4 regions of the Streptomyces sp. 2323.1 genome follow, and region 3 is predicted to be linked to each of the others. Evidence: riboswitches for the same ligand, from Rfam matches in the RefSeq annotation. Region 3 holds a riboswitch; each other region holds the start of a gene.
The links. Region 3 has a riboswitch for cobalamin ahead of CPH93_RS11060 (ribonucleoside-diphosphate reductase subunit alpha). Riboswitches for the same ligand answer to the same signal wherever they lie in the genome.

Region 1 (7,403 bases), 1.1 Mb from region 3:
CGTGCCCGACACGAAGGGCCAGCCCGTGGTGCCGCCGCCGGTCCCCGCCGAGCCGCTCGTCGAGCCCGTCCCCGAGGCGACGGCCGGCGCCGCCCCGGAGGCGGCGGCGGTGTCGGTCGCCTGACGCACCATCATTTCGCCGTACGGCGAGCAGCCGTCGTACGGCGAGGGGGCCAGGAATCCGGTGGCCCGCCCCGTTCCCGTCAGTGCGTACGGGACGGGGCGGGCCGCCGCTTTCCGTCGGTGCGGCCTCCACCTTCCGCCGCGGGCCGCCGTGTTCCGCCGGTGCCGGACCGCCCCGCCGCGCAGGTCACCGCCGCAGCGCCGTCACCAGCCAGGCCGCGCAGCCGAGGGTGACCCCGTCCGGGCCCTGGTGCGCGGCCAGCGCGTCCCGGAGTGCGGCACGTGCCCGGGCCCCGGTTTCCTCGCCCACCTCGGACAGCATCTCCTGCGCCATCGGCATGGCGGTCAGCGCGGCCAGCGCACCGTCCGCGTCGGTGCCCACCCACATCGGCTCGTCGAGCGCGGTGAGTGAGATCTCCTCGAATCCGGCGCCGCCCAGCAGCGCGGTGATCCGGTCGGCAGCATCGAGGGAGAACGGCCCGGGGGCGCCCGGTGCCCCGAGGTCGGGCAGCTGCACATACGGGGCGAGGGCGGCGAACGGCACGGTCAGATAGGCGTTCTCGCGCAGCTCCCGCCAGCACAGGAAGGCCAGCCGGCCGCCCGGACGCAGGGCGCGGGCGAGGTTGCGGAAGGCCGCCCGCGGATCGGCGAAGAACATCACGCCGAAGCGGCTGAGCACGACATCGAAGGCGCCGTCGGCGAAGCGGTGGATCTGGGCGTCGCCCTCCGCGAAGGTGACCTGTGACAGTCCGGCCGCCGCGGCCTGCTGCCGGGCCTCGGCCAGCAGTGGACGCGACAGGTCGACACCGAGCACCGACCCCTCGGCCGCGGCCCGCCCCGCCGCCAGGCTCGTGCCGCCGCTGCCGCATCCGACGTCCAGCACCCGGCTGTCCGGCCGCACCCCGGCCGCCGCCATCAGCTGCGGTGTGAGCCGGCGGTAGCGTGCCTCCAGGTTTTCCCGCTGCCGGACCCAGTACTGTCCGTCCGCGCCGTTCCACGCCTGTGCCTGCGCGGTGTTGCCCGCCGCCACTTCGTCGGGCGGGAGCGGCCCGTCGGCTCCCGTGGCTCCCTGGCTCATTGCGTCCTCCTCGTCCGTCGTGGCCGGTTCCCGCTGCCTTCCCCCGCCCGACCAGGGTGTTCGCCGTGCGTACCGCGATTTGTCACACCCGTGTCACACCCCCTTCCCCGATGCTCGTTCCTCTTGGAACACTCTGCTGACGCTGTATTCCCCACTGTTCCCTCCATCACCGCACAGCATCACCCCCACCATCGCGAATTCCCGCACACACCACGAGGTTCCCCATCTCATGCCTGAACTGAATCGGCGGCGTTTCCTCCAGATCGCCGGCGCGACCGCAGGTGTCTCGGCCCTGTCGAGCAGCATCGCCCGTGCCGCGGCCATCCCCGCAGCGCGACGCTCCGGCTCCCTGCGCGACGTCGAGCACGTCGTCGTCCTGATGCAGGAGAACCGTTCCTTCGACCACTACTTCGGCTCGCTCAAGGGCGTACGCGGCTTCGGTGACCCCCGGCCGCTCCTCCTCGAGAACGGCAAGTCCGTCTGGCACCAGTCCGACGGCTCCAAGGACGTCCTGCCCTACCACCCGGACGCCGAGGACCTCGGCATGCAGTTCATCGAGGGCCTCAACCACGACTGGGCGGGCGGCCACAAGGCCTGGAACAACGGCAAGTACGACAGCTGGGTCCCGGCCAAGGGCACCGGCACGATGGCGTACCTGACCCGCAAGGACATCCCGTTCCACTACGCGCTCGCGGACGCCTTCACCATCTGCGACTCGTACCACTGCTCGATCATCGGGGCCACCGACCCCAACCGCTACTACATGTTCTCCGGCCACGTCGGCAACGACGGCTCGGGCGGCGGCCCGGTCCTGGGCAACGAGGAGGCGGGGTACAGCTGGACCACGTACCCGGAGCGGTTGGAGAAGGCCGGGATCTCCTGGAAGGTCTACCAGGACATCGGCGACGGCCTGGACGCCGACGGCAAGTGGGGCTGGATCGAGGACGCCTACCGCGGCACCTACGGTGACAACTCCCTGCTCTTCTTCAACCAGTACCGCGACGCCAAGCCCGGCGACCCGCTCTACGACAAGGCCCGCACCGGCACCAACGCCAAGCAGGGCGACGGCTTCTTCGACCAGCTCAAGGCCGATGTGAAGGCCGGCAAGCTGCCCCAGATCTCCTGGATCGCCGCCCCCGAGGCCTTCTCCGAGCACCCCAACTGGCCCGCCAACTACGGCGCCTGGTACGTCTCCCAGGTGCTGGACGCGCTCACCTCCAACCCCGAGGTGTGGAGCAAGACCGCCCTGTTCATCACCTACGACGAGAACGACGGCTACTTCGACCACGTCCTGCCGCCGTTCCCGCCGGCCTCCGCCGACCAGGGCCTGTCCACCGTCGACACCAAGCTCGACTCCTTCGGTGGCAACGCCACCTACTCCGCCGGCCCCTACGGCTTCGGCCAGCGCGTCCCGATGCTCGTCGTCTCGCCCTGGAGCACCGGCGGCTACGTCTGCTCCGAGACCTTCGACCACACCTCCATCATCCGGTTCATGGAGCGCCGCTTCGGGGTGCACGAGCCGAACATCTCGCCCTGGCGGCGCGCCATCAGCGGCGATCTGACCTCCGCCTTCGACTTCGGCCTGGAGAACACCAAGCCCGCCGCGCTGCCGGCCACCGACGGCTACCGGCCGCCGGACAAGGACCGGCACGACAGCTACGTGCCGAAGCCGCCCGCCAACCCCGTCCTGCCCAAGCAGGAGCCGGGCTCCCGGCCGTCCCGCCCGCTGCCGTACGCGCCGCTCGTCGACGGGTCCGGCACGCCCTCCACGGGGCGCTACACCCTCACCTTCAAGAGCGGTGACAAGGCCGGTGCCTGCTTCACCGTCACCGCGGGCAACCGCACCGACGGCCCCTGGACGTACACCACGGAGGCCGGCAAGAAGATCTCCGACACCTGGAACACCTCGTACTCCAAGGGCGGCTACGACCTGTCGGTCTACGGCCCGAACGGCTTCCTGCGCACCTTCAAGGGCGACGGCAAGAAGGCCGGCCCCGAGGTGACCGCCCGCCACGACGCGACCGCCGGCCGCCTCGTCCTCACCCTGACCAACCACGGCAGCACCGACTGCCACCTCACCGTCACCAACGCCTACGGCGGGGCGACCGAGACCTACCCCGTCCGCGCCGGAGCCACCGTCACCAAGCCGCTCGACCTGCGCGCCAGCAAGCGCTGGTACGACCTGTCGGTCACCTCCGACTCGGACAAGACCTTCCTGCGCCGGTTCGCCGGCCACGTCGAGAACGGTGAGCCGGGCGTCAGCGACCCGGCGATCATCACCGGCTGAACGGGCGGCGCGGGCACGTCCCGCCGCCATGGCAACGGGGCACCCGCCGGATACGGCGGGTGCCCCGTTCTCGGGCCGTGCGGCTCAGGAGGCCGCGTCGGGCAGTTCGGCGCGGACCCCGCGGGCCGCCGCGACCAGGTTCTCCAGTGCGGTGCGCACCTCGGGCCAGCCGCGGGTCTTGAGGCCGCAGTCCGGGTTGACCCACAGCCGCTCGGCCGGAATGGCCTCAAGTCCCTTGTGCAGAAGGGCTGTTGCCTCGTGTGTGCCGGGCACGCGCGGGGAGTGGATGTCGTAGACGCCCGGCCCCACCTCGCGCGGATAGCCGGCCGTGGCGAGCTCCGCGGCGACCTGCATGTGGGAGCGGGCCGCCTCCAGGCTGATGACGTCGGCGTCGAGGTCGTCGATGGCACGGAGGATGTCGCCGAACTCCGCGTAGCACATATGGGTGTGGATCTGGGTGTCCGGACGGACCCCGCCGGTGGTGAGGCGGAACGCCTCGGTGGCCCAGGCCAGATATTCCGCATGGCCGGCGCGCCGCAGCGGCAGCGTCTCCCGCAGCGCCGGCTCGTCGACCTGGATCACCGAAGTCCCGGCCGCCTCAAGGTCGTTGACCTCGTCGCGCAGGGCGAGCGCCACCTGGCGGGCGGTGTCCGCGAGCGGCTGGTCGTCGCGTACGAAGGACCAGGCGAGCATGGTGACCGGCCCGGTGAGCATGCCCTTGACCGGGCGGTCGGTGAGCGACTGGGCGTACTGCGTCCAGCGCACCGTCATCGGCTCGGGGCGGGAGATGTCCCCGGCCAGGATCGGCGGGCGGACACAGCGGGTGCCGTAGGACTGCACCCAGCCGTGCTGGGTGGCGAGATAGCCGGTCAGCTGCTCGGCGAAGTACTGGACCATGTCATTGCGCTCGGGCTCCCCGTGCACCAGGACATCGAGACCGGCCTTCTCCTGGAAGGCGAGGACCTCGCGGATCTCGGCCGCGATGCGCTCGTCGTAGGCGGCGGCATCGATCCGCCCGGCCCGCAGCGCGGCACGGGCGCCGCGCAGCTGGTCGGTCTGCGGGAACGAGCCGATGGTCGTGGTCGGCAGCAGCGGCAGTCCGAGGTGGGCGCGCTGGGCGGCGGCCCGCTCGGCGTACGGTACCGAGCGGCGGCCGTCGGCGCCGGTGACGGCCGCGGCCCGGGCCCGTACCGCCGGGTCATGGGTGAGCTGCGAACGGGAGCGGGCCGCCAGGTCGGCCCGGTTGGCGGCGAGTTCGGCGGCGATCGCGCCGGTGCCCCGGCTCAGACCCCGCGCCAGCGTCACGACCTCGGCGGTCTTCTGCCGGGCGAAGGCCAGCCAGCGGGCGAGCTGCGGGTCGATCTCCCGCTCCATACCGACGTCCAGCGGGACGTGCAGCAGCGAGCAGGACGACGACACATCGACCCGCTCGGCCAGACCGAGCAGCGTCCCCAGGGTGGCCAGCGACTTCTCGAAGTCGTTGAGCCACACATTGCGGCCGTCGACGACCCCGGCGACCAGCCGCTTGCCGGGCAGTCCGCCGGCCGCCGCGAGATCGGCGAGGTTGCCGGCCGCGGCGCCGGTGAAGTCCAGCGCCAGGCCCTCGACGGGCGCCTTGGCCAGCACCGGCAGCGCCTCGCCCAGCCGGTCGAAGTACGAGGCGACCAGCAGCTGCGGGCGGTCGGTGAGCGCACCGAGGCCGCGGTAGGCGCGGGCCGCGGCGTCGAGTTCGGCGGGGGAGCGGTCCTGCACCAGGGCCGGTTCGTCCAGCTGCACCCAGCGGGCGCCGGCCGCCCGCAGGTCGGCGAGCACCTCGGCGTAGACGGGCAGCAGCCGGTCCAGCAGCGTCAGCGGGTCGAAGCCGGCCGCGACACCGGGCGCGGGCTTGGCCAGCAGAAGGTAGCTGACCGGACCGACCAGCACCGGGCGGGCGGTGAGGCCGAGCGCGAGCGCCTCCCGCAGTTCGGTCACCTGCTTGACGGAGTCCGCGGCGAAGACCGTGTCCGGACCCAACTCCGGGACCAGGTAGTGGTAGTTGGTGTCGAACCACTTGGTCATCTCCAGCGGCGCCACGTCCTGGGTGCCGCGGGCCATCGCGAAGTAGCCGTCCAGCTTGTCGGCGGCCACCGCGGCGCGGTGCCGGGCCGGGATCGCCCCCACCATCACGGTGGTGTCCAGGACGTGGTCGTAGTACGAGAAGTCGCCGGTCGGCACCTCGTGGACACCGGCCTCGGCGAGCTGCTGCCAAGTGGCGCGGCGCAGTGCGGCGGCGGTGCTCCCCAGGGCGTCGGCGCTGACGCTGCCCTTCCAGTAGCCCTCGACGGCCTTCTTCAGTTCCCGGTGCGGTCCCTGACGGGGGTAGCCGTGCACGGTGGCGCGGGCGGCCGCGGCGGCGGATGTGCTGGTCACGGAACTCTCCTTCGCGAGTATGACTCCATGGACCCCGGGACGGGTCGAGAGCGCGAAGGGACGGCGAACCGGGCGGGCCGCGGCGCCAACTGGCCGTCCGTGCCCGCCTGAGGTGTCCGCCGACCTGCCCTCGAGGTCACCGAGATCGCCCCGTGCACCGGTCGCACGGGGGCACTGGCAGGTCTTCGGACTCGTGGGCACATCCGCCGAGGCGGACATCTACTGGCCGTCGCTTCCCAGACCCGGCCGGGCCCAGTGCGTATGACGGCGGTCGTTCCCACTCACCGCTGCGGGGCAGTCCCGGAATTCCACCGGGTTCCCTCTTGCGACGCGCCTGCCTGGCGGGCAGGGCGAACCAGTTGCACCCGCCACCCTAGGGCATGTCCGCAAAGTCCCGCCTGGCCCGCGACGCCTGGCACGCACGCTCGCTGCGTTGTCGGGTCGTCCACGTAGGCCCACTACGAGGACGACCCTCCGCCTTGCGATCGCACGCACCAGACGCCGCGGGCCCCGCCCTGCGGGCGGACGACGGGACTTTGCGGACATGCCCTAGGCGCTGCCGCCCCGATCGGACACCGGCTCCCGGACTCCCGCGCGTGACATGGGCCACCGGCCCGCCGCTGTGCGTTTGCCCTGGAGCGCACTCCAGCTCCTAGCGTGGGCGCAGGACCTGACCACCTGTGGCTGAACTAAGGGGACATCGTGCGCTACACACTGTTCGGCAGGACCGGCCTGCGGGTGAGCGAGCTGAGCCTGGGGACCATGACCATCGGCGGCGACCGGGGCTGGGGCACCGACAAGGACACCAGCAGCCGGATCCTGGACGCCTATGCGGACGCGGGCGGCAACTTCATCGACACCGCCAACAACTACACCGAAGGCTCCTCGGAGCGGATCCTGGGGGAGCTGCTCGAAGGCCGCCGGGACAACTTCGTACTGGCCACCAAATACACCTGCGCGACCCGCAAGGGCGATGTGAACGCCGGGGGCAACCACCGCAAGAACCTGGTCCGTTCGGTGGAGGCCAGCCTGGAGCGGCTGCGCACCGACCACGTCGATGTGCTGTGGGTGCACGCACGGGACCACTTCACGCCCGTGGAGGAGGTCATGCGGGCGCTCGACGACATGGTGCGGTCGGGAAAGGTGCTCCATGTCGGCGTCTCGGACTGGCCGGCCTGGGAGATCGCCCAGGCCAACACCCTCGCCGAGCTGCGCGGCTGGACCGCGTTCGCGGGCTCGCAGCTGCGCTACAACCTGCTGGAGCGGACGCCGGAGCGGGAACTGCTGCCGCAGGCCCGCGCCTTCGATCTGGCCGTACTGGCCTGGGCACCGCTCGCGGCCGGCAAGCTCACCGGCAAGTATCGCCGCGGCGAGACCGGCCGGCTGGCCGGCAACGCCGCCGACGACGCCCCCGACCACCAGGCGGAGGAGACCATCACCGCGGTGCTGGAGGTCGCCGAGCAGGGCGGCTGGAGCCCGGCGCAGGTGGCGCTGGCGTGGCTGCGC
Region 2 (7,403 bases), 1.4 Mb from region 3:
CGTTGATCGCGGCGGCGGCCATGGCGCTGCCGCCCCGGCGCCCGCGCACCACCAGGTGGTCCAGCTTCGACGGATGGGCGATCAGCGCGTCCTTGGACTCCGCGGCGCCGATGAAGCCGACGGGTATGCCGATGACGGCGGCCGGGCGGGGCGCCCCTTCCTCGATCATCTCCAGGAACCGGAAGAGGGCGGTGGGGGCGTTGCCGAACGCCACCACGGCACCGTCCATCCGGTCCCGCCACAGCTCCAGGGCGGCGGCGCTGCGGGTCGTCCCCATCCGGGCGGCCAGGTCCGCGACCGACGGGTCGGCGAGGGTGCACAGCACCTCGTTGTCCGCCGGCAGCCGCTTGCGGGTGACGCCGCTGGCGACCATGTTGGCGTCGCAGAGGATCGGGGCGCCGGCGCGCAGCGCGGCGCGGGCGCTCGCCACGACGCCGGGGGTGAAGGCCAGATCGCGTACCAGGTCGACCATGCCGCAGGCGTGGATCATGCGGACCGTGACCTGGCTGACGTCGGCGGGCAGCCCGCCGAGGTCCGCCTCGGCGCGGATGGTGGCGAAGGACTGGCGATAGATCGCCGCACCGTCCTTCTCGTAGTCGAACGCGGTCACTGTGGCCTCGGGGTTGTCGGTTGTGGGCTGGCTCATGGGGTGTGGCTTCGGCCTGGTGGGGCCGGGTGCTGCGGGGGTGGTGCCGGGGGCGCCGGGGCGTCGTCGGGGGCCGGTGCGGGCTCCGGCCGGACGACCGCCACCCGGTAGCCCTCCCCTGTTGCCCGCACATCCACCCATGCGCCGTGGGGGTGGCCGCAGCGGCGTTCGCAGCCGGACCAGTGGACGGGCAGGCCGTCCGGTACGGCGAGGGCGTCGGGGACGCGGGCGCCCGTGGCGACGGCGGCCGCGGCGTCGGTGCGGACGTCGGTGAGGGACTTGGCGCAGCCGGGGCGTCCGGTGCAGGCGCCGAGGCGGTGCCAGGGGGAGTCCGGGTCGGTGATCAGGCCGGAGGCGGCCAGCGCGGACAGCCGGGAGGCGGCGGTGCCGGCCGGCAGCCCGGGGACGACGATGCCACGCCAGGGGGTCAGCCGCAGCGCGCCGCAGCCGTCGTCGGCGGCGACGGCGCTCAGCAGACGCCACTGGGCGACCGTCAGCCGGCCCAGCGGCGCCAGGACGCAGAGCGAGGCCGTGCCGTCGGGGCCGTCGATGATGCCGGGGGCCGAGGAGTCCGGGGAGGGCGAGGGGAGGGGTGCCGGTGGCTGCGTCACATATGTGGGGGTGATGCCGGTTTCGTGTAGGTGTGCCGCCACCTCCCGGGCCGTCAGCCGCTGTTCGGCGGGCAGTTCACGGACCCGCCAGGCGCCGCTGCCGCTCGCCTCGGCGGCGGTCAGGAAGGCCTCGGCGGCGGCGAGCGCGGCGCGCGGGGCGTCCGGGCCGGCGATCCGCAGCGCCGCCGGATCGTCGCCGACCCGCAGCAGCGCGGTGCCCCCGGACCCGGCGGACTCCCCGGCCCGGTCCGCTTCTGCGACCAAGCTCACATCCCCGCCGAGGCCCGCCACATCGCCCCGCCCGTCGTCCAGGACGAAGAGGAAACGGCCCGAGAGGGCGGTCGCCCGCTCACTCGTGCAGAGGAGTTCATCCAGCTCACGGGCCCACCGGCGCACATCAGCAGGGGTGTTGCGGTCGAGTCCGGCCAAGGGGGAGGCGAGGATGTTGCGGATGCGTTCGTGGCGTGCGGAGGGCAGCAGTCCGGCGTCGCGCAGCAGGGCGGCCAGCTCGGCGCCGCAGCCGTCGGGCAGGCCGCGGAGCTCCGCGTTGCCGCGTGAGGTCAGGGAGAGGTGGCCGTCGCCGAGGCGGTCGGCGGCGTCGGCCAGCGCCTTTGCCTGACGCACCGTCAAGTCACCGGCAGGCAGCCGCACTCGGGCTAGGTACCCGTCGGCGGCGGAGTGCAGCCGCAGCGCTCCCGGGCAGGCGTCACCGCGGTCCCGTATGGGCGGTTCGGCCCCTTGGGGGCGTATCGAGGGGGAGGGCGGCATGGCGGCGAGCATACCTACGACGGTGCACGCCGGAACCGTGCCCCGGACCCCCTCGCGGCCACCCCGGGCCGCCCGTCGCAAAGGCCCGCTTACCTCCCCCGGGTCCAGCCCTTACTATGCAGGTCGGTGGGTCGGCTGATCCGCCGGACGCCAGCGACGGCGTGGGGTCGTGGACCCCAGGGAGGAAGCCCGGTGCAAATCCGGCGCGGTCCCGCCACTGTGAACCCGGCAGGTGCCGGGTGAGTCAGGAACTCCCGCCGTCCATACGACCACCCGGGGCGCGGACACCCCGAGGAAGGCCTGCGCTCGCATGCTTCTGCTGCTGTCGACCTCCGACACCGATCTGCTCAGCGCCCGCGCGGCCACGGGCCCGGTGCCGTACCGTCTCGCCAACCCCGCCCGCCTCGACGTCGCCGAGCTGCCGGCCCTGCTGGAGGGCGTGGACCTCGTCGTCGTACGCCTCCTGGGCGGCATCCGCGCCTGGCAGGAGGGCCTGGACCTGCTGCTCGCCGAGGACCAGCACCGCCCCGTCGTCGTGCTCACCGGTGAACAGGCCCCCGACGCTCAGCTCATGGAGCAGTCCACGGTCCCGGTGGGCATCGCGGCCGAGGCGCACGCCTACCTCGCGCACGGCGGCCCCGCCAACCTCGACCAGCTCGCCCGCTTCCTCTCCGACACGGTGCTGCTGACCGGCCACGGCTTCGAGCCGCCGGCGCCCGCCCCGTCCTGGGGGCCGCTGGAGTGGGACTCCCGCAACGACAGCGGCCCGCTGATCGCGGTGCTCTACTACCGCGCCCACCACATGAGCGGCAACACCGGCTTCGTCCGCACCCTGTGCGAGCAGATCGAGGCGGCCGGCGGCCGGGCCCTGCCCCTTTTCGTCGCCTCCCTGCGCGCTCCCGAGCCGGAGCTGATCGAGGCCCTGGGGGCCGCCGACGCGCTGGTCACCACGGTCCTCGCCGCGGGTGGCAGCAAGCCGGCGGACGCCTCGGCCGGCGGGGACGACGAGGCCTGGGACGCCGGTGCGCTGGCCGCGCTCGACGTCCCGATCCTCCAGGCCCTGTGCCTGACCGGGCCGCGGAGCGCCTGGGAGGAGAACGACGAGGGCCTCTCCCCGCTGGACGCCGCCTCGCAGATCGCGGTCCCCGAGTTCGACGGCCGGCTGATCACCGTCCCGTTCTCCTTCAAGGAGGTCGACGAGGACGGTCTGCCGGTGTACGTCGCCGACCCCGAGCGCGCCGCCCGGGTCGCCGGGATCGCCGTGCGCCATGCCCGGCTGCGCCACATCCCGGCCGCCGAGAAGCGCCTCGCGCTGGTGCTGTCCGCGTACCCGACCAAGCACTCCCGGATCGGCAACGCGGTCGGCCTGGACACCCCGGCCAGCGCCGTCGCACTGCTGCGCCGCCTGCAGGCCGACGGCTACGACTTCGGCACCGAAGAGGTCCCCGGCCTGGTGTCCGGCGACGGCGACGAGCTGATCTACGCCCTCATCGAGGCCGGCGGCCACGACCAGGAGTGGCTCACCGAGGAGCAGCTCGCCCGCAACCCGGTCCGGATCCCGGCCGCCGACTACAAGCGCTGGTACGCCACCCTCCCGCAGGAACTCCGCGACTCCGTCGAGGAGCACTGGGGGCCGCCGCCCGGCGAGATGTTCGTCGACCGCAGCCGCAACCCCGAGGGCGACATCGTGCTGGCCGCCCTGCGCCGCGGCAATCTGCTGATCCTCATCCAGCCGCCGCGTGGCTTCGGCGAGAACCCGATCGCGATCTACCACGACCCCGATCTGCCGCCCTCGCACCACTACTTGGCGGCCTACCGCTGGATCGCGGCCTCCGCCGACGACGGCGGTTTCGGCGCCGACGCCATGGTCCACCTGGGCAAGCACGGCAACCTGGAGTGGCTGCCCGGCAAGAACGCCGGGCTGTCCGCCGCCTGCGGCCCGGACGCCGCCCTCGGCGACCTCCCCCTCGTCTACCCCTTCCTGGTCAACGACCCCGGCGAGGGCACCCAGGCCAAGCGCCGGGTGCACGCCACCCTCGTCGACCACCTCGTCCCGCCGATGGCCCGCGCCGAGTCCTACGGCGACATCGCGCGCCTGGAGCAGCTGCTCGACGAGTACGCGGCCATCTCCGCCATGGACCCGGCCAAGCTGCCCGCGATCCGCGCCCAGATCTGGACGCTGATCCAGGCCGCCAAGCTCGACCACGACCTGGGCCTGGACGAACGCCCCGACGACGACGGCTTCGACGACTTCCTGCTGCACGTCGACGGCTGGCTGTGCGAGGTCAAGGACGCCCAGATCCGCGACGGACTGCACGTCCTGGGCGGGGCGCCGACCGGCGAGGCGCGGGTGAACCTCGTGCTGTCGATCCTGCGCGCCCGGCAGATCTGGGGCGGCCGGTCCGCGCTGCCCGGTCTGCGCGAGGCGCTCGGCCTGGACGAGTCCGCGGCCACCCGTACCACCGCCGACGCGGCCGAGGACACCGCCCGCGGCCTGGTGCAGGCGATGGAGGACGCGGACTGGGACCCGGCGGCGGTGGCCGGTGTGGCCGCGGGCCACCCGTCCGCGGTCGCCGACATCCTCGATTTCGCCGCCCGCGAGGTCGTGCCGCGGCTGGCCGCCACCACCGATGAGATCGACCACGCGGTGCACGCGCTGAACGGCGGTTTCGTGCCGGCCGGCCCGTCCGGCTCCCCGCTGCGCGGCCTGGTCAACGTGCTGCCGACGGGCCGTAACTTCTACTCCGTCGACCCGAAGGCCGTCCCCTCCCGCCTCGCCTGGGAGACCGGCCAGGCCCTCGCCGACTCCCTGCTGGAGCGCTACCGCAGCGACAACGGCGACTGGCCGCAGTCGGTCGGCCTGTCCCTGTGGGGCACCAGCGCGATGCGCACCAGCGGCGACGACGTGGCCGAGGCCCTCGCGCTGCTGGGTGTCCGCCCCCTCTGGGACGACGCCTCGCGCCGGGTCAACGGCCTGGAGCCGATCCCGCTCGCCGAGCTGGGCCGCCCCCGCATCGACGTCACGCTGCGCATCTCGGGCTTCTTCCGCGATGCCTTCCCGCACGTCATCGGCCTCCTCGACGACGCGGTACGGCTCGTGGCCGGTCTGGACGAGCCCGCGGAGTCCAACTTCGTCCGGGCCCACGCCCAGGCCGACCTGGCCGCGCACGGCGACGAGCGGCGCGCCACCACCCGCATCTTCGGCTCCCGCCCGGGGACGTACGGCGCGGGCCTGCTCCAGCTGATCGACTCCCGCGACTGGCGCACCGACGCCGACCTCGCCGAGGTGTACACCGTCTGGGGCGGCTACGCCTACGGCCGCGGCCTCGAAGGCCGCCCGGCCCGGGAGGAGATGGAGACCGCCTACAAGCGCATCGCGGTCGCCGCCAAGAACACCGACACCCGCGAGCACGACATCGCGGACTCCGACGACTACTTCCAGTACCACGGCGGGATGGTCGCCACCGTCAAGGCGCTCAAGGGCAAGGCGCCCGAGGCGTACATCGGTGACTCGACCCGGCCCGAGACGGTCCGCACCCGCACCCTGGTCGAGGAGACCTCGCGGGTCTTCCGCGCCCGGGTGGTCAACCCCCGCTGGATCGAGGCGATGCGCCGTCACGGCTACAAGGGCGCCTTCGAACTCGCCGCCACGGTGGACTACTTGTTCGGCTATGACGCCACCACCGGCGTGGTCGCCGACTGGATGTACGACAAGCTCGCCCAGGCCTACGTCCTGGACCCGGAGAACCGCGCGTTCCTCCAGGAGGCCAACCCCTGGGCCCTGCACGGCATCGCCGAGCGCCTCCTGGAGGCCGAGTCCCGCGGGATGTGGGAGAAGCCGGACGCCGCGACGCTGGCGGCGCTGCGGGAGGCGTTCCTGGAGACCGAAGGGGAGCTGGAGGGCGAGGACTGACCCGGGCGCGGGGCCGCCCCGGCCGGGGGGCCGGGGCGACCCCGTACCCGCCCGCCGGCCCAACGGCCCCGGTGTCAGGCGGACTTCGCGGTGATGTCCCCGTTGCTGGTGGTCAGGTCCAGGCGGTAGCGCCCCGCCGGGTCCTGGACGACGCCGAGGTGCTTGTCGCCGTTGCTGGTCTCCGCGGACACGCGGTAGTGGGCCTTCGGCACCGTCACCGTGATGCTGCCGTTGGACGTCTTCGCCCGGACGCTCTGTGCGGTGGCCGGGGTGAGGTCGATCGCCCCGTTGGAGGTCTCGGCCGCGATCTGCCGGCCGGACAGCCCGTGTCCGGTGATCGCGCCGTCGGTCGTCGTGGCGTCGATCGGGCCGGTGACGCCGTCCAGGTCGATCCCCCCGTTGCTGGTGGTCACCTGCACCGCGCCGACGCCGGACAGGTCGATCCCCCCGTCCGCGGTCTCCCCGCTCACCGGGAGGCCCGCGGGTACCTGGACCGTGTAGTCCACCGTGCAGTGCTCGCCACAGCCGCCGAGCACCAGCACCCCGTCCTCGATCCGGTGGGTGGCGCCCTGCGGCCGGTCGCCGTGGTACGTCACCGACCGGTGTACCGAGACCGCGCCGCCGCCCTTGCCGCCGTGGACGGTGAGGCCCCCCGAGGTGTTGTCCAGCCGGATCGACGTGATCTTCTTCGCGACCTCGGCGTCGTCCCGGAAGGTCTTGCCGGGCACCAGTCCGCAGGCGCTGAGGCCGCACATCCCGATGCCGGCCGTCGCGACGACGGCGGTGAAGCGGACCCGCATGCGCATGAATTCCCCCGGAAGTGGTCGGTAGTTGGTCCGGCGGGCGGTGCGCCCGTCCAGTGCCCGACGTGAGGCTAGAGCGGCGGGACACGGCCCCACCATGGGGAAAACCCCCTGATCATGGTGCGGATCGCCCCAGGTACCGCCCCAGGTGCGGCCGGTGGTGGCCGGTGCGACGATTTGTGTGGGGGCGGTTCATGTGCTGCTTGGGGGGCGTACGAGGAGGCTTCCGGTGACCGGCACGAAGACATGGAACGCCGAGATCAGCATCACCGAGATCGACAGCGAGGTCCGGGCCGAGGCCCGGCTGCGGGGCAAAGAGGGCGGGCAGCTCGTCGGCCAGGGGACGGCACGCTGCAATCCCGCCGATGAGAACGTCCCCGACATCGGCGACGAGCTGGCGGTGGCACGGGCGATGTCCGACCTCAGCCATCAGCTGTTGCAGCGGGCCGCACACGACATCGAGGTGCACACGGCCCGGCCGGTGGAGCGGCTGCGCGCCTGACGGACGGCGGCGCGCCCGCTGTGGCGCCCGGCGGACCCGAACGGCAAAAGCGGCCGGGGTCCGGCCGGGGCCTGGCTACTCCTGCGCCCGGAAGTCCGGCCCGATCGTCAGCGTCACCGCGCCCGGGGCCGCCTGGGCCGACTCCGTGGCCTTGGTCCCG
Region 3 (7,403 bases):
GTGCAGGTGAGCGTTCCGGTGCCGGGGAGCAGCCGGGTCAGTTCGGCGGCTACGCCCCAGGGGGTCTCGTCCCCGACGGCGATGTTGGCCAGCGGGGTGAAGGCCGCGACACAGGCGGGCGCGGTCAGGGGGGTGAACGGGCCGTCGGCGGTGCGGCGCAGGGCGCGCCGGGCCGCGGTGAGGCCGATCCCGGGGGCGGGCGCGATCTCCTCCCCGGCACCCGTGCGCCGGGTCCAGCGCGCCAGGGCACGTACCCGTGCCGCGGCGTCCGCGAGCCGCGCTTCGGGCAGTTCGCCCGCGCGCACCGCCCGCACCAGGGCATCACGCAGCCGCAGCACGATGTCCTCGTCCGCCAGTCCGCCGCCCACACACAGGGCGTCCGCACCGGCCGCGACGGCCAGCACGCTGCCCCGTTCGAGGCCGTACGCGGCGGAGATGGCCCGCATCTCCATCCCGTCGGTGATGATCAGCCCGTCGAAGCCGAGACCGCCGCGGTCGACGGGGGCGCGCAGCAGACCGCCCAGCGCGGCCGGGCTGAGCGTGGCGGGACGGTCCGCGTCCAGGGCGGGCAGCAGGATGTGTGCGCTCATCACGGCGCGGGTGCCGGCGGCGACGGCGGCGCGGAACGGCACCAGTTCGCGTTCCTGGAGGGTGGTCAGGTCGGCGGTGATCCGCGGCAGGTCGTGGTGGGAGTCGACGGCGGTGTCCCCGTGGCCGGGGAAGTGCTTGGTGCAGGCGGCGACGCCGGCGGACTGCAGCCCCTCGACATAGGCGGCGGTGTGCCGGGCGACCAGCTGCGGATCGTCGCCGAAGGAGCGGACGCCGATGACCGGGTTGTCGGGGTCGGAGTTGACGTCGGCGCAGGGCGCCCAGTTGAGGGTGATGCCGCACTCGGCCAGCCGCCGGCCGAGTTCCCGGGCGACGTCGCGGGTCAGGGCGGTGTCGTCGACGGCGCCGAGCGCATGGTTGCCGGGGAAGGAGGAACCGCCGCGCACTTCGAGACGGGTGACGTCGCCGCCCTCCTCGTCGACGGCGATGAGGAGGTCCTCGCGGGCGGCGCGCAACCGGGCGGTGAGCTCGGCGAGTTGCGCGGGGCTCTCGACATTGCGGCCGAAGAGGCCGACCGAGGTCAGGCCCTCGCCGATCCGGCGCAGCAGCCAGTCGGGGGCGGTGGTGCCGGTGAAGCCCGGCTGGAGGACGGTGAGTGCGTCGCGGGTGAGGGTGTCGGTGGAGGGTTCCGACCGTACGAGCGGGGTCATGGGCTGCGTCATCCCTTCACTGCGCCGGAGGTGAGACCGCCGACCGCCGTGCGTTGCAGGAACAGGAGGAGGGCCAGGAGGGGAAGGGCGAAGAGCGACGTGGCGGCCATCGTGGCGCCCCGTTCCCGGGGCACCGCGGCGGTACGGCCGCGGAGGGTCGGCAGGGCGAAGGGCGGCACCATCAGCATGGAGAAGAGGGTGAGTGTCCGCAGGCCGTCGAGCAAGCAGGCGTCGCCGCTATGAGCCCACGCGTCATTGCGCTCTCCCCCCAAGGCCGGGTGTGGTCTTTAATGGTTTAGACCAGCGCCCGCAGCTTGGCCTAGACCTTTTGGGGTGTCAAGGGGTGTATAAGAGTCGCTGCCAGGTCCGTTACCTGACCGACATCCGGCGGGCCGGGACCTGCAACAGCGCACGGGGAAGGCTCCCGTGCCACGATGTGAGCCGCTACGTACGGAGGAGCCGGTGACGGCAGCACGACAGGAGTCGGAGAGGCGGGTCATGGAGACGGACGGGGGCAGCACTGCCGAGAGCGGCGCACGGACCGCGCGGGTGCCCAAGTACTACCGGCTCAAGCGGCACTTGCTGGAGATCACCGAGACCCTGCCGCCCGGCACCCCGGTCCCGCCCGAGCGCACCCTCGCCGCGGAGTTCGACACCTCGCGCACCACGGTGCGTCAGGCCCTGCAAGAACTGGTCGTCGAGGGCCGGCTGGAGCGCATCCAGGGCAAGGGCACCTTCGTCGCCAAGCCCAAGGTCTCCCAGGCGCTGCAACTGACCTCCTATACGGAGGACATGCGGGCCCAGGGCCTGGAGCCGACCTCCCAGCTGCTGGACATCGGCTATGTCACCGCCGACGACCGGCTCGCCGGGCTGCTGGACATCGCCACCGGCGGCCGGGTGCTGCGCATCGAACGGCTGCGGCTGGCCAGCGGTGAGCCGATGGCCATCGAGATCACCCATCTGTCGGCGAAACGCTTCCCCGCACTGCGCCGCAACCTCGTCAAGTACACCTCCCTCTACACCGCGCTGGCCGAGGTCTACGACGTCCGGCTGGCCGAGGCCGAGGAGACCATCGAGACCTCCCTGGCCACCCCGCGCGAGGCCGGGCTACTGGGCACGGACGTCGGGCTGCCGATGCTGATGCTCTCCCGCCACTCCCTCGACGCGCAGGGGCAGCCGGTGGAGTGGGTGCGTTCGGTCTACCGCGGCGACCGCTACAAGTTCGTCGCCAGGCTGCGCCGCCCCGCGGACTGATCCGCCGGCCCGGGCCGGGCTTCTTCCGCCCGGCCCCCCGGGCCGCGGCCACGGCTGTCCGGATCCGGCCCCGCCCTGCCACCGCCACCCCTGCGGACCTGCCGCAAGGTGGAGTCTTGATACCGATATGCGGACGGGTAGTGACGCGCGCCACGCCCCTGCCATAGATTTCCAGCCGATTACGCAGGAGCCCCAGGGGACGGAGCAACGGTCATGACACAGCCAGCTGTATCGCCGGATCGCAGACAGGTGGTCACGCCCACGCGGGTGATCGCCGGGATCTGCCTGATCGCTCCGTTCGTCGCCATGCTCTGGGTGAGCTCGTACGCCAGGATCGAGCCGACGCTCATCGGGATCCCGTTCTTCTACTGGTACCAGATGGCATGGGTGCTGATCTCGACCGTGCTCACCATGATCGCGTACAAGCTCGTGCAGCGTGAGCAGCGGGCGCGCAAGGGCGGTGGGTCGGAATGAGCCTGACCACGACCGCACCGGAGACCTCCGCCGTGCTGGCCGCCTCCGCGACCAAGGGCGTCAACGGCGTGGCGCTCGCCGTCTTCATCTTCTTCTTCCTCGCCGTGACGGTCATGGGATTCCTGGCCGCCCGCTGGCGCAAGGCCGAGGAGTCCGCCAACCTCGACGAATGGGGCCTGGGCGGCCGCAGCTTCGGCACCTGGGTGACGTGGTTCCTGCTCGGCGGCGACCTCTACACCGCGTACACCTTCGTGGCCGTTCCGGCGGCGATCTACGCGGCGGGGGCGGCCGGCTTCTTCGCCGTGCCGTACACGATCCTGGTCTACCCGCTCATCTTCACCTTCCTCCCGCGCCTGTGGTCGGTCTCGCACAAGCACGGCTACGTCACCACCTCCGACTTCGTGCGCGGCCGCTTCGGCTCCAAGGGCCTGTCGCTGGCCGTGGCGCTCACCGGCATCCTCGCCACGATGCCGTACATCGCGCTGCAACTGGTCGGTATCCAGGCCGTCCTGGACGTGCTGGGCATCGGCGGCGGCGAACACACCAACTGGTTCGTCAAGGACCTGCCGCTGCTGATCGCGTTCGCCGTGCTGGCCGCGTACACCTACTCCTCGGGGCTGCGGGCGCCCGCGCTGATCGCGTTCGTCAAGGACGGGCTGATCTATCTCGTCATCGCCGTGGCGATCATCTACATCCCGATCAAGCTGGGCGGCTTCGACGCGATCTTCCACTCGGCCGGCAAGGCGCTGTCCCAGCCCGGACCCGTCCCCGGCAAGCCACGCGGCGAGCTGACCAGCGGGCCCAACGCCCAATGGGCGTATGCCACCTTGGCGCTCGGCTCGGCCCTGGCGCTCTTCATGTACCCGCACTCGATCACCGCGACGCTGTCCTCGCGCAGCCGCAATGTGATCCGCCGCAACACCACCATCCTGCCGCTCTACTCCCTGATGCTGGGGCTGCTGGCGCTGCTGGGCTTCATGGCGATCAAGGCCGGCACGGACATCCAGGGCAACCCCCAGCTGGCCATCCCGCAGCTCTTCGAGGACATGTTCCCGAGCTGGTTCACCGGCGTCGCGTTCGCCGCGATCGGCATCGGCGCGCTGGTGCCCGCGGCCATCATGTCGATCGCCGCGGCCAACCTCTTCACCCGCAACGTCTACAAGGACTTCCTCAAGCCGGACGCCACGCCCGCGCAGGAGCACAAGGTCGCCAAGCTCGTCTCGCTGCTGGTGAAGGTCGGCGCGCTGGTCTTCGTGCTCACCATGGACAAGACCGTCGCCATCAACTTCCAGCTGCTGGGCGGGATCTGGATCCTGCAGACCATGCCGTCGCTGGTCGGCGGCCTGTTCACCCGCTGGTTCCACCGCTGGGCGCTGCTGGCCGGCTGGGCGGTCGGCATGCTCTACGGCACGCTCGCGGCGTACGGCGTGGCCAGCCCGACCCAGGCGCACTTCGGCGGCTCCAGCAAGGAGATCCCCGGCATCGGTGAGATCGGCTACATCGGTCTGACCGCCTTCGTCCTGAACGTCGTGGTGTCGGTCGTGCTGACCGTCGTCCTGAAGGCCGTCAACGCACCCGAGGGCACCGACGAGACCAGCCCCGCGGACTACACGGCGGACGCGGGCGACAAGGGCGTCGTCGTCGAGCTGCCGCCGGCGACGGCGGGGGCGCCGGCGGGGCACTGAGCCACCGGCCGACCGGCTTCCGACATCGGGCCGTCGCGTTCCCTTCGGGGGGCGCGGCGGCCCGTTGCCGTGTGCGGGGTCAGTTCACCCAGTCCTTCAGCTGCTCGGTTTCCAGGGTGATGCCGACGGGGGCGGGGAGGTGGAGCGACTTGCCGTACGAGACGGTGTGCATGACCTCGTAGCGCCCGCCATCGGGCTCGCTGTGGACCGAAACCTGACAGGCTTCCCGGTCGACCAACAGATAGAGCGGGATGCCGGTCTCCGCGTACACACGAGGTTTCTCCACCCGATCACGCTGATCGGTGTCCGAGTCATGGGAGGTCACCTCGACGACCATGAGCACCGGGTCAGGAGCGGCCCATGCCCCCTGGCCCGCGAAGGCGCCACTGGGGACGAGTTCGGCATCAGGACGGGCGCGGCCGCCACGGTGTGCCTGCACCTTGAGTCCCTGGTCCGGATGGAGCCGCAGCTCGGGGCGCGCCTGAACACAGATACGCGTCAGCCACTCCATGATGCGACCGTGGTCCCGGTCCGGTACGGCCTTGCTCCTGATCTTCCCGTCGATGAACTCCAGCCGCGCGCCCCGCTCCAGGCGGGCGAATATCCGGGCCGCCTCTTCGAAATGCTCGGTCTCCATGATGTGCGGCTGGTCGGCGAGCGCGGTCAAGGAGCCCCCTCCTTCTTGCCCCAGCAGCGCCGAGAACGTGGAACCGACGATAGCCGAGGCCACTGACAGACACTGTGTGATCACTCACGACACACTAGATGTGGGGGTGCACTTGAGGGGCCACCACCACATGTATGCTCGTCCTCGCTGTCGCCGCAGGGGAATCCGGTGCGAATCCGGAACTGTCCCGCAACGGTGTCAAGGCGCGCTTCCCCGGCCGAACATCGGCCCCGACGCACGCCCGGAGTCCGAAGACCTGCCGACGGTACGACCGCACCGCCATGGGTGTGGACGTCGATACGTCCGGGCCCCGAGGGCTGGGCCGGTGGACGCCGCGTGGTGAGCCCGCGCACTCCTGACCGTGTCGGGGTGCCGCATGCCCGCGTGCGCCCGTCGTGCCCGCCCTCCCGGCCCCCGCCGAGTGAGGGAGAGCATCACGTGACCATCGCGCCAACGGAGCCCGCGTCAGACGCCGAGGTCGTGCCGCCTGCGGTGGCCACGCCTGCCGCTGGTGCCGAGGACGGCCCGGGCGTCGCCCTGCTGCGCACCCTGACCGAACTGACCGAGGACCTGACCGCGACCGACCCCGGCAAGGTGGCCGCCGCCGCCCTGCGCGGCCGGCACGCGGGCTCCGATGAGGCCGAACTGCGGTCGCTGGCCACCGATGCCGCGGCCGGCCTGATCGGTGACGAGCCGCAGTACTCCAAGCTCGCCGCGCGGCTGCTCACCCTCGCCGTCGCCGAGGAGGCCGCCGGCCAGGGCGCCGTCTCGTTCTCCGCCTCGGTCGCGACCGGTCACCGCGAGGGCCTGATCGCCGACGAGACCGCGGAGTTCGTGCGGGCCCACGCGGCCCGCCTGGACGCGCTGGTCGAGCGGGCCCTGGCCGACGGCGCCGACGACCGCTTCGGCTACTTCGGGCTGCGCACCCTGCACTCGCGCTATCTGCTGCGCCACCCCACCACCCGTCAGGTCATCGAGACGCCCCAGCACTTCCTGCTGCGGGTGGCCTGCGGCCTCGCGGAGGACCACAGCGAGCGCGCGCTGGACGACGTCGCCGAGCTCTACCGCCTCACCAGCTCGCTGTCCTACCTGCCCTCCTCCCCCACCCTCTTCAACTCCGGCACCCGCCACCCGCAGATGTCGTCCTGCTATCTGCTGGACTCCCCGCTGGACGAGCTGGACTCGATCTACGACCGCTACCACCAGGTCGCGCGGCTGTCCAAGCACGCCGGCGGCATCGGGCTGTCGTACTCCCGCATCCGCGCCCGCGGTTCGCTGATCCGCGGCACCAACGGGCACTCCAACGGCATCGTGCCGTTCCTGCGCACGCTGGACGCCTCGGTCGCGGCCGTGAACCAGGGCGGCCGGCGCAAGGGCGCCGCCTGTGTCTACCTGGAGACCTGGCACGCGGACATCGAGGAGTTCCTGGAGCTGCGCGACAACACCGGTGAGGAGGCCCGCCGTACCCACAACCTGAACATCGCGCACTGGATCCCGGACGAGTTCATGCGCCGGGTCGAGGCGGACGCCGACTGGTCGCTGTTCTCCCCCGCGGACGCCCCGGAGCTGGTGGACCTGTGGGGCGAGCAGTTCGACGCCGCCTACCGCCGGGCCGAGGCCGAGGGCCGCGCGGTCAAGCAGATCCCGGCGCGGGTGCTGTACTCCCGGATGATGCGCACCCTGGCGCAGACCGGCAACGGCTGGATGACGTTCAAGGACGCCGCCAACCGCACCGCCAACCAGACCGCCGAGCCCGGCCAGGTCGTGCACTCCTCCAACCTGTGCACGGAGATCCTGGAGGTGACGAACGACGGGGAGACCGCGGTCTGCAACCTGGGGTCGGTCAACCTCGCCGCCCACCTCGGCGACAACGGTGAGATGGACTGGGAGCGGCTGGACGCGACCGTCCGCACCGCCGTCACCTTCCTCGACCGCGTCGTGGACATCAACTTCTACCCGACCGAGCAGGCCGGGGCCTCCAACTCCCGCTGGCGGCCGGTGGGCCTGGGCCTGATGGGCCTGCAGGACGTCTTCTTCCGGCTGCGGCTGCCCTTCGACTCGCCC
Region 4 (7,403 bases), 3.5 Mb from region 3:
ATTCCGGTATCCAGATGTCGGGCTGCGGGCCGGGACGGTTGAGGGGGTCGACGCCCCTGTCGGCCGGGCGGCCCTTGCCGGTGCCGCGGGCCTCGCCCTGCCAGCGGTCGGCGGCCGCGAAGCCCTGGTCGACCTGGTCCTTGGCCGCGGAGTACACGGTGATCTGGGCGCGCCGGCAGCCGTCGGGGAGGTCGCCCTCGCCGCTGAGGGGCCGCAGGTTGGCGCCGGACATCTCGTAGTCGAAGGCGGCCTGGCGCAGGGCGGGTTCGGCCTCGGGAGCGGTCAGCAGGCGCAGTTCGAGGGCGGGCGGGCAGGGCGCGTCGGCGTTCGGGAGGTTCAGCACGACGAGGCCCGCGGCGGCCGGGACGAGGATGATCGCCGACACCAGCAGGATCCTGAGCCAGTGCTGGAAGGAGGACTTCAACCGGCGGCGCAGCCGGATCCGCAGCGGGGTCGGGGGCCGTATCTCGGGGGTGGCGAAGGACAGGATGACGTCGTCGACGGTGTTCTGCTTCGCCGACCGCGGTTCCCAGATGTCGCCCATCGGGGTCCGTTCCGCGGCGAGTTGTTCCCGCAGCACCCGGACGAGGTCCTCGAAGGTGACGCACCGCCTGCCGGGTAAGCCCTGTTCCAGGGTCTGGCGGACGGCACGGGTGAAGACACTGCCCCCGGTGGGCTCCTCGCCGCTGAAGATCCGGCGGTTGGGCTGCGCGGCCATCAGCAGCGACATGGGCTTGCGGCAGTTGTGGAAGGCCTCCCCCGCGTTCCCGGCGTAGCAGCACTCCAGGATGATCACGATCCGGTCGGCCCGGGCGTTGTCGAGGTAGGACAGCACCATGTCCTGCCAGGAGACGGTCTTGTGACGCCGTTCCGAGGCGCCGACCATCAGCTGCAGATTGCCGCCGTCCCGGCCCACCCGGCCGTGGCCGGAGAAGTAGACCAGCAGCAGTCCGCGCGCCTCCTGGGTGACGGTGTCCAGCGCCTGTTCCACCTCCCACGGCTCCTGCGGGCGGCAAACGACGACCTCGCCCCGAGTGAACAGGTCGGCGCCGGGGGCGAGCAGGGCGCGTTCGAGTTCCTGGGCGTTGTCCTTCACCGCGGGGAGCGGGCGCAGATGACGGTAGTCGTCGACACAGATCAACAGCGCCCGGTTGACCTTGCCCCGCGCGTCGTATTCGGACATCCGGCTCAGTCCCCGGCGGTGCTGCCGCTTCCGTCGTCCGGGCGGCCGGGATCGGGGGGTTCGGGCGCCGGGACGCCCGGGCCCTCGTCTGCCAGTGCGCGCAGGCCGCCGGCGCCGGCCCCGACCGCGACGGCGGGCCGTTCGCCGGTGTCCCGCTCCTCCCGGCGGCGGCGCAGCCACTCCTTGAGGGCGATGCTGAGGCTCTTGGTGATCTCGGCGGCGACCGCCCCGACGATGACCAGGACCAGATCGTCGACGCCGACGGCCATGTCGCGCGGGGCGTCGCCGTCGTCGTGCGCGTCCGCCGGGCGGGGCCGCAGCGCCCAGTCGTACTGCCGCCGGGCCAGCCACGGCTCGCGCTCCAGCCAGGACTTGAGGTCCTCGATGTCCTGATCGGGATTGTTGGTGCCCGTGATCCTGATGCGGATCTCGTGACGGTCAGCGCGCTGCGGCATCCCCCGGCCCCCTTCCGGCGGCCCCATCGCCGCCGTGCTCCCGATAGTGACGTGGAATCAGGGGCGCAGGCAACCGTCTGTGATCCGGCCACCACGCTGTGGCGTGCACCACAGCCCATGCCACGGGGCAGCGTCGCAGGTCAAGGGTGAGTTGACGGGCATTCGCGGGGCGTGGTGGACTGCCCGAGCCATTCGGCGACAGCTGAGGAAGTCCGGTGCGAATCCGGCGCGGTCCCGCCACTGTCACCGGGGAGGGTTCCTCCAGTGAAGGCCACGGTCCATCTCGCGGACGCCGGACGGCGTACGCGCAGGGCTGGAAGGCCGGAGGACTCGCCGATCCGGGGAGCCAGGAGACTCATGTCGCCGTCACGTCGAGCCAGGGCGCGGACCCTGAGTGAGGACATACCGCCATGCCCGGCTGCCCGTCTAGAGCTCCACTGCCCGCTGCTGCAGGGCCCCTTCGAAGTGTAGGGCGAGGCGCCGCGGGCTGGGCGGAATGTTGTGGACACGCCCTAGCGGCGGTCTGACCCGATGCGCGGCGAACACGCGGGATATGCGTGCGGCGCGGCTCTCGGCTTCCTCGGCGACCTGATCGCGGCGGATCCCCGGCGCGGCCATCCGGTGGCCGCCTTCGGCCGGGCCGCGGCCGCCGTCGAGCGCCGGCTGTGGCGCGACCACCGCGGATACGGGGCGGCCCATGCCCTGCTGTGTGCGGGCGGTGCCGCGGCCGGTGCCGCGCTGCTGGTGCGCGCCGTACGGGGCGCCGCGCCATCGCCGTCCCCGCTGCGCGGCTCCGCCGGGGTCGCGCTGACCGCGGCGACGGTGTGGGCCGTACTGGGCGGCACCTCGCTCGGCCGGGAGGCCCGGGCCGTCGGCGGGGCGCTGGCGGCGGGTGACCTGGAGGTCGCGCGCGAGCGGCTGCCGCATCTGTGCGGACGTGACCCGCAGGCGCTGGACGGGCCGCAGATGGCGCGTGCGGTGGTGGAGTCGGTCGCCGAGAACACCTCGGACGCGGTGGTGGGTGCCCTGGTATGGGGTGCGCTGGGCGGAGTGCCCGGGCTGGTGGCGTTCCGGGCGGTGAACACCCTCGACGCGATGGTGGGGCACAAGTCCCCGCGCTACCGCCGTTTCGGCTGGGCCGCGGCCCGGCTCGACGATCTCGCCGGCTGGCCCGGCTCCCGGCTGACCGCCGCCCTCACCGTCCTCGCGGGCCCCGGCCGGCGCACCGCGCTGCGGGCCTGGCGGGCGGACGGCGGCGCCCACCCGAGCCCCAACGCGGGCCCCGTGGAGGCATCGTTCGCGGGCGCGCTGGGCGTACGGCTGGGCGGCACTCTGGCGTACGGCGGGCGGGTGGAACACCGTCCGGTGCTCAACGGCGGGGCGCGGCCGGTCGCGGTGTCCGACATCGAGCGGGCGGTGCGGCTCTCGCGGCGGGTGAGTGTGTGGGCGCTGGTGGCGACGGTGGGGGCTCGGGTGGGGTTTGGTGCTTTGAGGGCGGGGTTCGGTACTGGGCGGGCGACGGGGGCTCGGGGGGCGGCGGCTCGGGCGGGCGCGGGGCGGCGGCTTGGAGTGGGGCTTGGGCGTAGGGCGGGGCGGGTATGAGGCCGTCCGTTTTTTCCTCGCTGCCTGCTTTTTCCCCGGCGCCTGCTTTTTCCCCGCCGCCCACCCCCCTTCGGGGGGTGGGCGGGTGTAGTGACCCGAAGTGCCTCCGGGGAGTGGGTGGGTGGAGAGACCCGAAGTCCCTCCGGGGAGTTGGCAGGTGGACAGACCCGAAGTCCCTCCGGGGAGTTGGCAGGTGTAGCGACCCGAAGTCCCTTCGAGGAGTGGGCGGGTGGACAGACCCGAAATGCCTTTGCGGGGCGGGCGGACGTAAAGACTCGAAGTGCCGCACGTACGACTCAAGACAGCCGGAGCACCGGCGTAGGAGGAGGACCCCGTGAACGGGCGGTTGAAGGCAGCCGGCGGGGCGGTCGGTGGTGGCCTGTTGGTGGCCGGTACGACGTCCGATGCCGGCAAGAGCGTGGTGACGGCGGGGATCTGCCGCTGGCTGGCCCGCCAGGGCGTCCGGGTGGCACCGTTCAAGGCGCAGAACATGTCGCTGAATTCGTTCGTCACGCGCGAGGGCGCGGAGATCGGGCGGGCCCAGGCGATGCAGGCCGCCGCGGCGCGGGTGGAGCCGACCGCGCTGATGAATCCGGTGCTGCTCAAGCCGGGCAGCGACCGCAGCAGCCAGGTGGTGCTGCTGGGGAAGCCGGTGGGTGAGCTCAGTGCCCGTGGCTACCATGCCGGGCGCCAGGAGCAGTTGCTCGGCACCGTCACCGACTGCCTGGCAGAGCTGCGGCGGACGCACGACGCGGTGATCTGCGAGGGCGCCGGCAGCCCCGCCGAGATCAATCTGCGGCGCACCGACATCGTGAACATGGGCCTCGCCCGGGCCGCCCGGATCCCGGTCGTCGTGGTCGGCGACATCGACCGCGGCGGGGTGTTCGCGTCCTTCTTCGGCACCACCGCGCTGCTGTCGAAGGAGGATCAGGCGCTGGTCGCGGGGTATCTCGTCAACAAGTTCCGGGGCGATGTGACGCTGCTGGAGCCGGGCCTTGCGATGCTGCGCGGCCTCACTGGACGGCAGACGCTGGGCGTGCTGCCCTTCGCGCACGGGCTGGGCATCGACGAGGAGGACGGCCTCAGGGTGTCGCTGCGCGGCGCGGTGCGCGAGAGCGTGGTGGCGCCGCCGCACGGCGCGGAGGTGCTGCGGGTGGCGGTCTGCGCCGTGCCGCTGATGTCGAACTTCACGGACGTGGACGCGCTGGCCGCGGAGCCCGGCGTGGTCGTGCGGTTCGTGGACCGGGCCGAGGAGCTGGCCGACGCGGATCTGGTGGTGCTGCCGGGGACCCGGGGCACGGTCCGGGCGCTGGAGTGGCTGCGCGCGCGGGGGCTGGCGGACGCGATCGCCCGGCGGGCCGCCGAGGGCCGGCCGGTGCTGGGCATCTGTGGTGGCTTCCAGATGCTGGGCGAACTCATCGAGGACGAGGTCGAGTCGAAGGCGGGCACCGTCGAGGGGCTCGGGCTGCTGCCGGTACGGGTGCGGTTCGCGGCGGAGAAGACGCTGGCGCGGCCGGCCGGTGAGGCGCTGGGCGAGCCGGTGGAGGGGTACGAGATCCACCACGGGGTCGCCGAAGTGACCGGCGGGGACGAAGAGTTCCTGGACGGGTGCCGGGCCGGCTCCGTATGGGGCACGCACTGGCACGGCTCCCTGGAGAGCGACGGCTTCCGCCGGGCCCTGCTGCGACGGGTCGCGGCGGACGCCGGCCGGGCCTTCGTGCCCGCCCCCGACACCTGTTTCGCCGCCCTGCGCGAGGAGCAGCTGGACCGGCTGGGCGATCTGATCGAGGAGCACGCGGACACCGCCGCGCTGCTCCGGCTGATCGAGGAGGGGGTACCGGACGGGCTGCCGTTCGTGCCTCCGGGGGCGCCATGAGGGGTACCCCAGGGACGAATACGGAGCTCGACGGCGACGTGGAGGACGACACAGCATGACAACCCCGCACGACACGACCCCGCAGTACCCCTTCAGCGCGGTGGTCGGCATGGACGACCTGCGGCTGGCGCTGCTGCTGAACGCGGTGAGCCCCGCGGTCGGCGGTGTGCTGGTCCGCGGCGAGAAGGGCACCGCCAAGAGCACCGCGGTGCGTGCGCTGTCGGCGCTGATGCCGGCCGTGGACGTGGTCGGCGGCTGCCGCTTCGCCTGCGCCCCGGACGCGCCCGACCCCGGCTGCCCCGACGGGCCGCACGGCACCGGCGCCGCCGAGGAACGCCCGACACGGATGGTCGAACTGCCCGTCGGCGCCTCCGAGGACCGGCTGGTCGGCGCGCTGGACATCGAGCGGGCCCTGTCGGAGGGCGTGAAGGCCTTCGAGCCGGGTCTGCTGGCGGACGCCCACCGCGGCATCCTCTACGTCGACGAGGTCAATCTGCTCCACGACCACCTGGTGGACCTGCTGCTGGACGCGGCCGCCATGGGTGCCTCGTACGTGGAGCGGGAAGGCGTCTCGGTACGGCACGCGGCGCGCTTCCTGCTCGTCGGGACGATGAACCCCGAAGAGGGCGAGCTGCGGCCGCAGTTGCTGGACCGGTTCGGGCTCACGGTCGAGGTCGCCGCCTCGCGCGAGCCGGACCTGCGGGTGGAGGTCGTACGGCGCCGGCTGGCGTACGACGCCGATCCGGCCGGTTTCGCGGCGCGCTGGGCGGCCGAGGAGGACGAGCTGCGCCGGCGGATCGCCGCGGCGCGGGAGCTGCTGCCGGGCGTGACGCTGGGGGATGCGGCGCTGCGGCAGGTCGCCGCGACCTGTGCCGCGTTCGAGGTGGACGGGATGCGCGCGGACATCGTGATGGCGCGCACCGCCACCGCGCTGGCCGCGTGGGCGGGGCGGACGGAGGTCCTGGAGGAGGACGTACGGCAGGCCGCGCTGCTGGCGCTGCCGCACCGCCGGCGCCGTAATCCGTTCGATGCGCCGGGCCTGGACGAGGACAAGCTCGACCAGACGCTGGAGGAGTTCGGGGCGGACGAGGGCACGGGCGGCGACGACGATCCGGAGCCGGACGGTCCGGACGACGGCCCCGGCGGGGGCGGCCCGGAGGGCGGCGGGCGCCCGCCGCAGGACGGCGGCCCGGACGAGTCGGCGCCGGGCCCCGAACTCCCGCACCAGCAGGAGCGGGAGGCCCCCCAGGAGCAGCCCGCGGCCCCGGAGCAGCAGGAATCGGGGCCGACCCCGGAACCGGCCGAGCAGAGCGCACCGGGCGCGGGCGGCGAGAAGGCCGCGGTCGGCGCCACCGAGCCGTTCCGCACCCGGCGGCTGGACGTGCCGGGGCTGGGCGAGGGCGCGGACGGCCGCCGGTCGCGGGCCCGCACCGCGCACGGCCGGACGACCGGCGCCCGGCGCCCGCACGGTGCCCTGGGCAAGCTGCACCTGGCCGCGACCGTGCAGGCCGCGGCGCCGCACCAGCGCGTACGCGGCCGCCGCGGGCCGGGCCTGGTGGTGCGCCGGGACGATCTGCGCGAGGCGGTGCGCGAGGGGCGCGAGGGCAATCTGGTGCTGTTCGTCGTGGACGCGTCCGGGTCGATGGCGGCCCGGAAGCGGATGAGTGCCGTCAAGGGCGCGGTGCTCTCGCTGCTGCTGGACGCCTATCAGCGGCGCGACAAGATCGGCATGATCACCTTCCGGGGCGCCGGCGCCGAGCTGGCGCTGCCCCCGACGTCCTCGGTCGAGGCGGGTGCGGCCCGGCTGGAGCAGCTGCCGACGGGCGGCCGTACGCCGCTGTCGGAGGGGCTGCTGCGGGCCCATGAGGTGCTGCGGGTGGAGCGGATGCGGGATGCCTCGCGGCGGCCGCTGCTGGTGGTCGTCACCGACGGGCGGGCGACCGGCGGCCCGGAGCCGGTGCTGCGGTCCGCCCGCGCGGCCCGGCTGCTGGCCGCCCAGGGCACCGCTTCGGTGGTCGTGGACTGCGAGGCGGGACCGGTGCGGCTGGGGCTCGCGGGCGAGCTCGCCCGTGAGCTGCAGGGCACCGCGATCACCCTCGACGAACTGCGCGCGGACAGCGTCTCCGCGCTCGTACGGACCGTGCAAGGCAACAGGAAGGCCGCGTAATGCCGCAGGGACAGCCGTCCGTCGTACCGAACGACGGGCTCACCACCCGCCAGCGCCGCAACCGCCCGCTGGTGTTCGTCCACACCGGCCAGGGCAAGGGCAAGTCCACCGCCGCCTTCG

Region 1: it holds a riboswitch for cobalamin, as region 3 does, so the genes downstream of both, metE (5-methyltetrahydropteroyltriglutamate--homocysteine S-methyltransferase) here and CPH93_RS11060 (ribonucleoside-diphosphate reductase subunit alpha) in region 3, are expected to answer to the same signal.
Region 2: it holds a riboswitch for cobalamin, as region 3 does, so the genes downstream of both, cobN (cobaltochelatase subunit CobN) here and CPH93_RS11060 (ribonucleoside-diphosphate reductase subunit alpha) in region 3, are expected to answer to the same signal.
Region 4: it holds a riboswitch for cobalamin, as region 3 does, so the genes downstream of both, CPH93_RS26875 (cobalamin biosynthesis protein) here and CPH93_RS11060 (ribonucleoside-diphosphate reductase subunit alpha) in region 3, are expected to answer to the same signal.

Annotation. Positions count from the first base shown of each region.
Region 1 covers NZ_LT907981.1:1,634,658-1,642,060, reverse strand. The annotation lists gene CPH93_RS06440 (ATP-binding protein) at 1-124, shown strand, start outside; gene CPH93_RS06435 (class I SAM-dependent methyltransferase) at 311-1,201, opposite strand; gene CPH93_RS06430 (phosphocholine-specific phospholipase C) at 1,431-3,488, shown strand; gene metE (5-methyltetrahydropteroyltriglutamate--homocysteine S-methyltransferase) at 3,573-5,897, opposite strand; cobalamin riboswitch at 6,057-6,273, opposite strand; gene CPH93_RS06420 (aldo/keto reductase) at 6,600-7,403, shown strand, end outside.
Region 2 covers NZ_LT907981.1:4,129,941-4,137,343, forward strand. The annotation lists gene CPH93_RS17580 (precorrin-8X methylmutase) at 1-646, opposite strand, end outside; gene cobG (precorrin-3B synthase) at 643-2,037, opposite strand; cobalamin riboswitch at 2,141-2,301, shown strand; gene cobN (cobaltochelatase subunit CobN) at 2,336-5,938, shown strand; gene CPH93_RS17595 (DUF4097 family beta strand repeat-containing protein) at 6,013-6,744, opposite strand; gene CPH93_RS17600 (DUF1876 domain-containing protein) at 6,971-7,243, shown strand; gene CPH93_RS17605 (LCP family protein) at 7,319-7,403, opposite strand, start outside.
Region 3 covers NZ_LT907981.1:2,713,242-2,720,644, forward strand. The annotation lists gene CPH93_RS11030 (glycoside hydrolase family 3 protein) at 1-1,259, opposite strand, end outside; partial or broken gene CPH93_RS37585 (hypothetical protein) at 1,268-1,492, opposite strand; gene CPH93_RS11040 (GntR family transcriptional regulator) at 1,758-2,513, shown strand; gene CPH93_RS11045 (DUF3311 domain-containing protein) at 2,727-2,987, shown strand; gene mctP (monocarboxylate uptake permease MctP) at 2,984-4,672, shown strand; gene CPH93_RS11055 (Uma2 family endonuclease) at 4,752-5,339, opposite strand; cobalamin riboswitch at 5,470-5,617, shown strand; gene CPH93_RS11060 (ribonucleoside-diphosphate reductase subunit alpha) at 5,778-7,403, shown strand, end outside.
Region 4 covers NZ_LT907981.1:6,237,319-6,244,721, reverse strand. The annotation lists gene CPH93_RS26885 (caspase family protein) at 1-1,183, opposite strand, end outside; gene CPH93_RS26880 (hypothetical protein) at 1,189-1,638, opposite strand; cobalamin riboswitch at 1,843-1,995, shown strand; gene CPH93_RS26875 (cobalamin biosynthesis protein) at 2,170-3,240, shown strand; gene CPH93_RS26870 (cobyric acid synthase) at 3,575-5,116, shown strand; gene CPH93_RS26865 (putative cobaltochelatase) at 5,172-7,283, shown strand; gene cobO (cob(I)yrinic acid a,c-diamide adenosyltransferase) at 7,283-7,403, shown strand, end outside.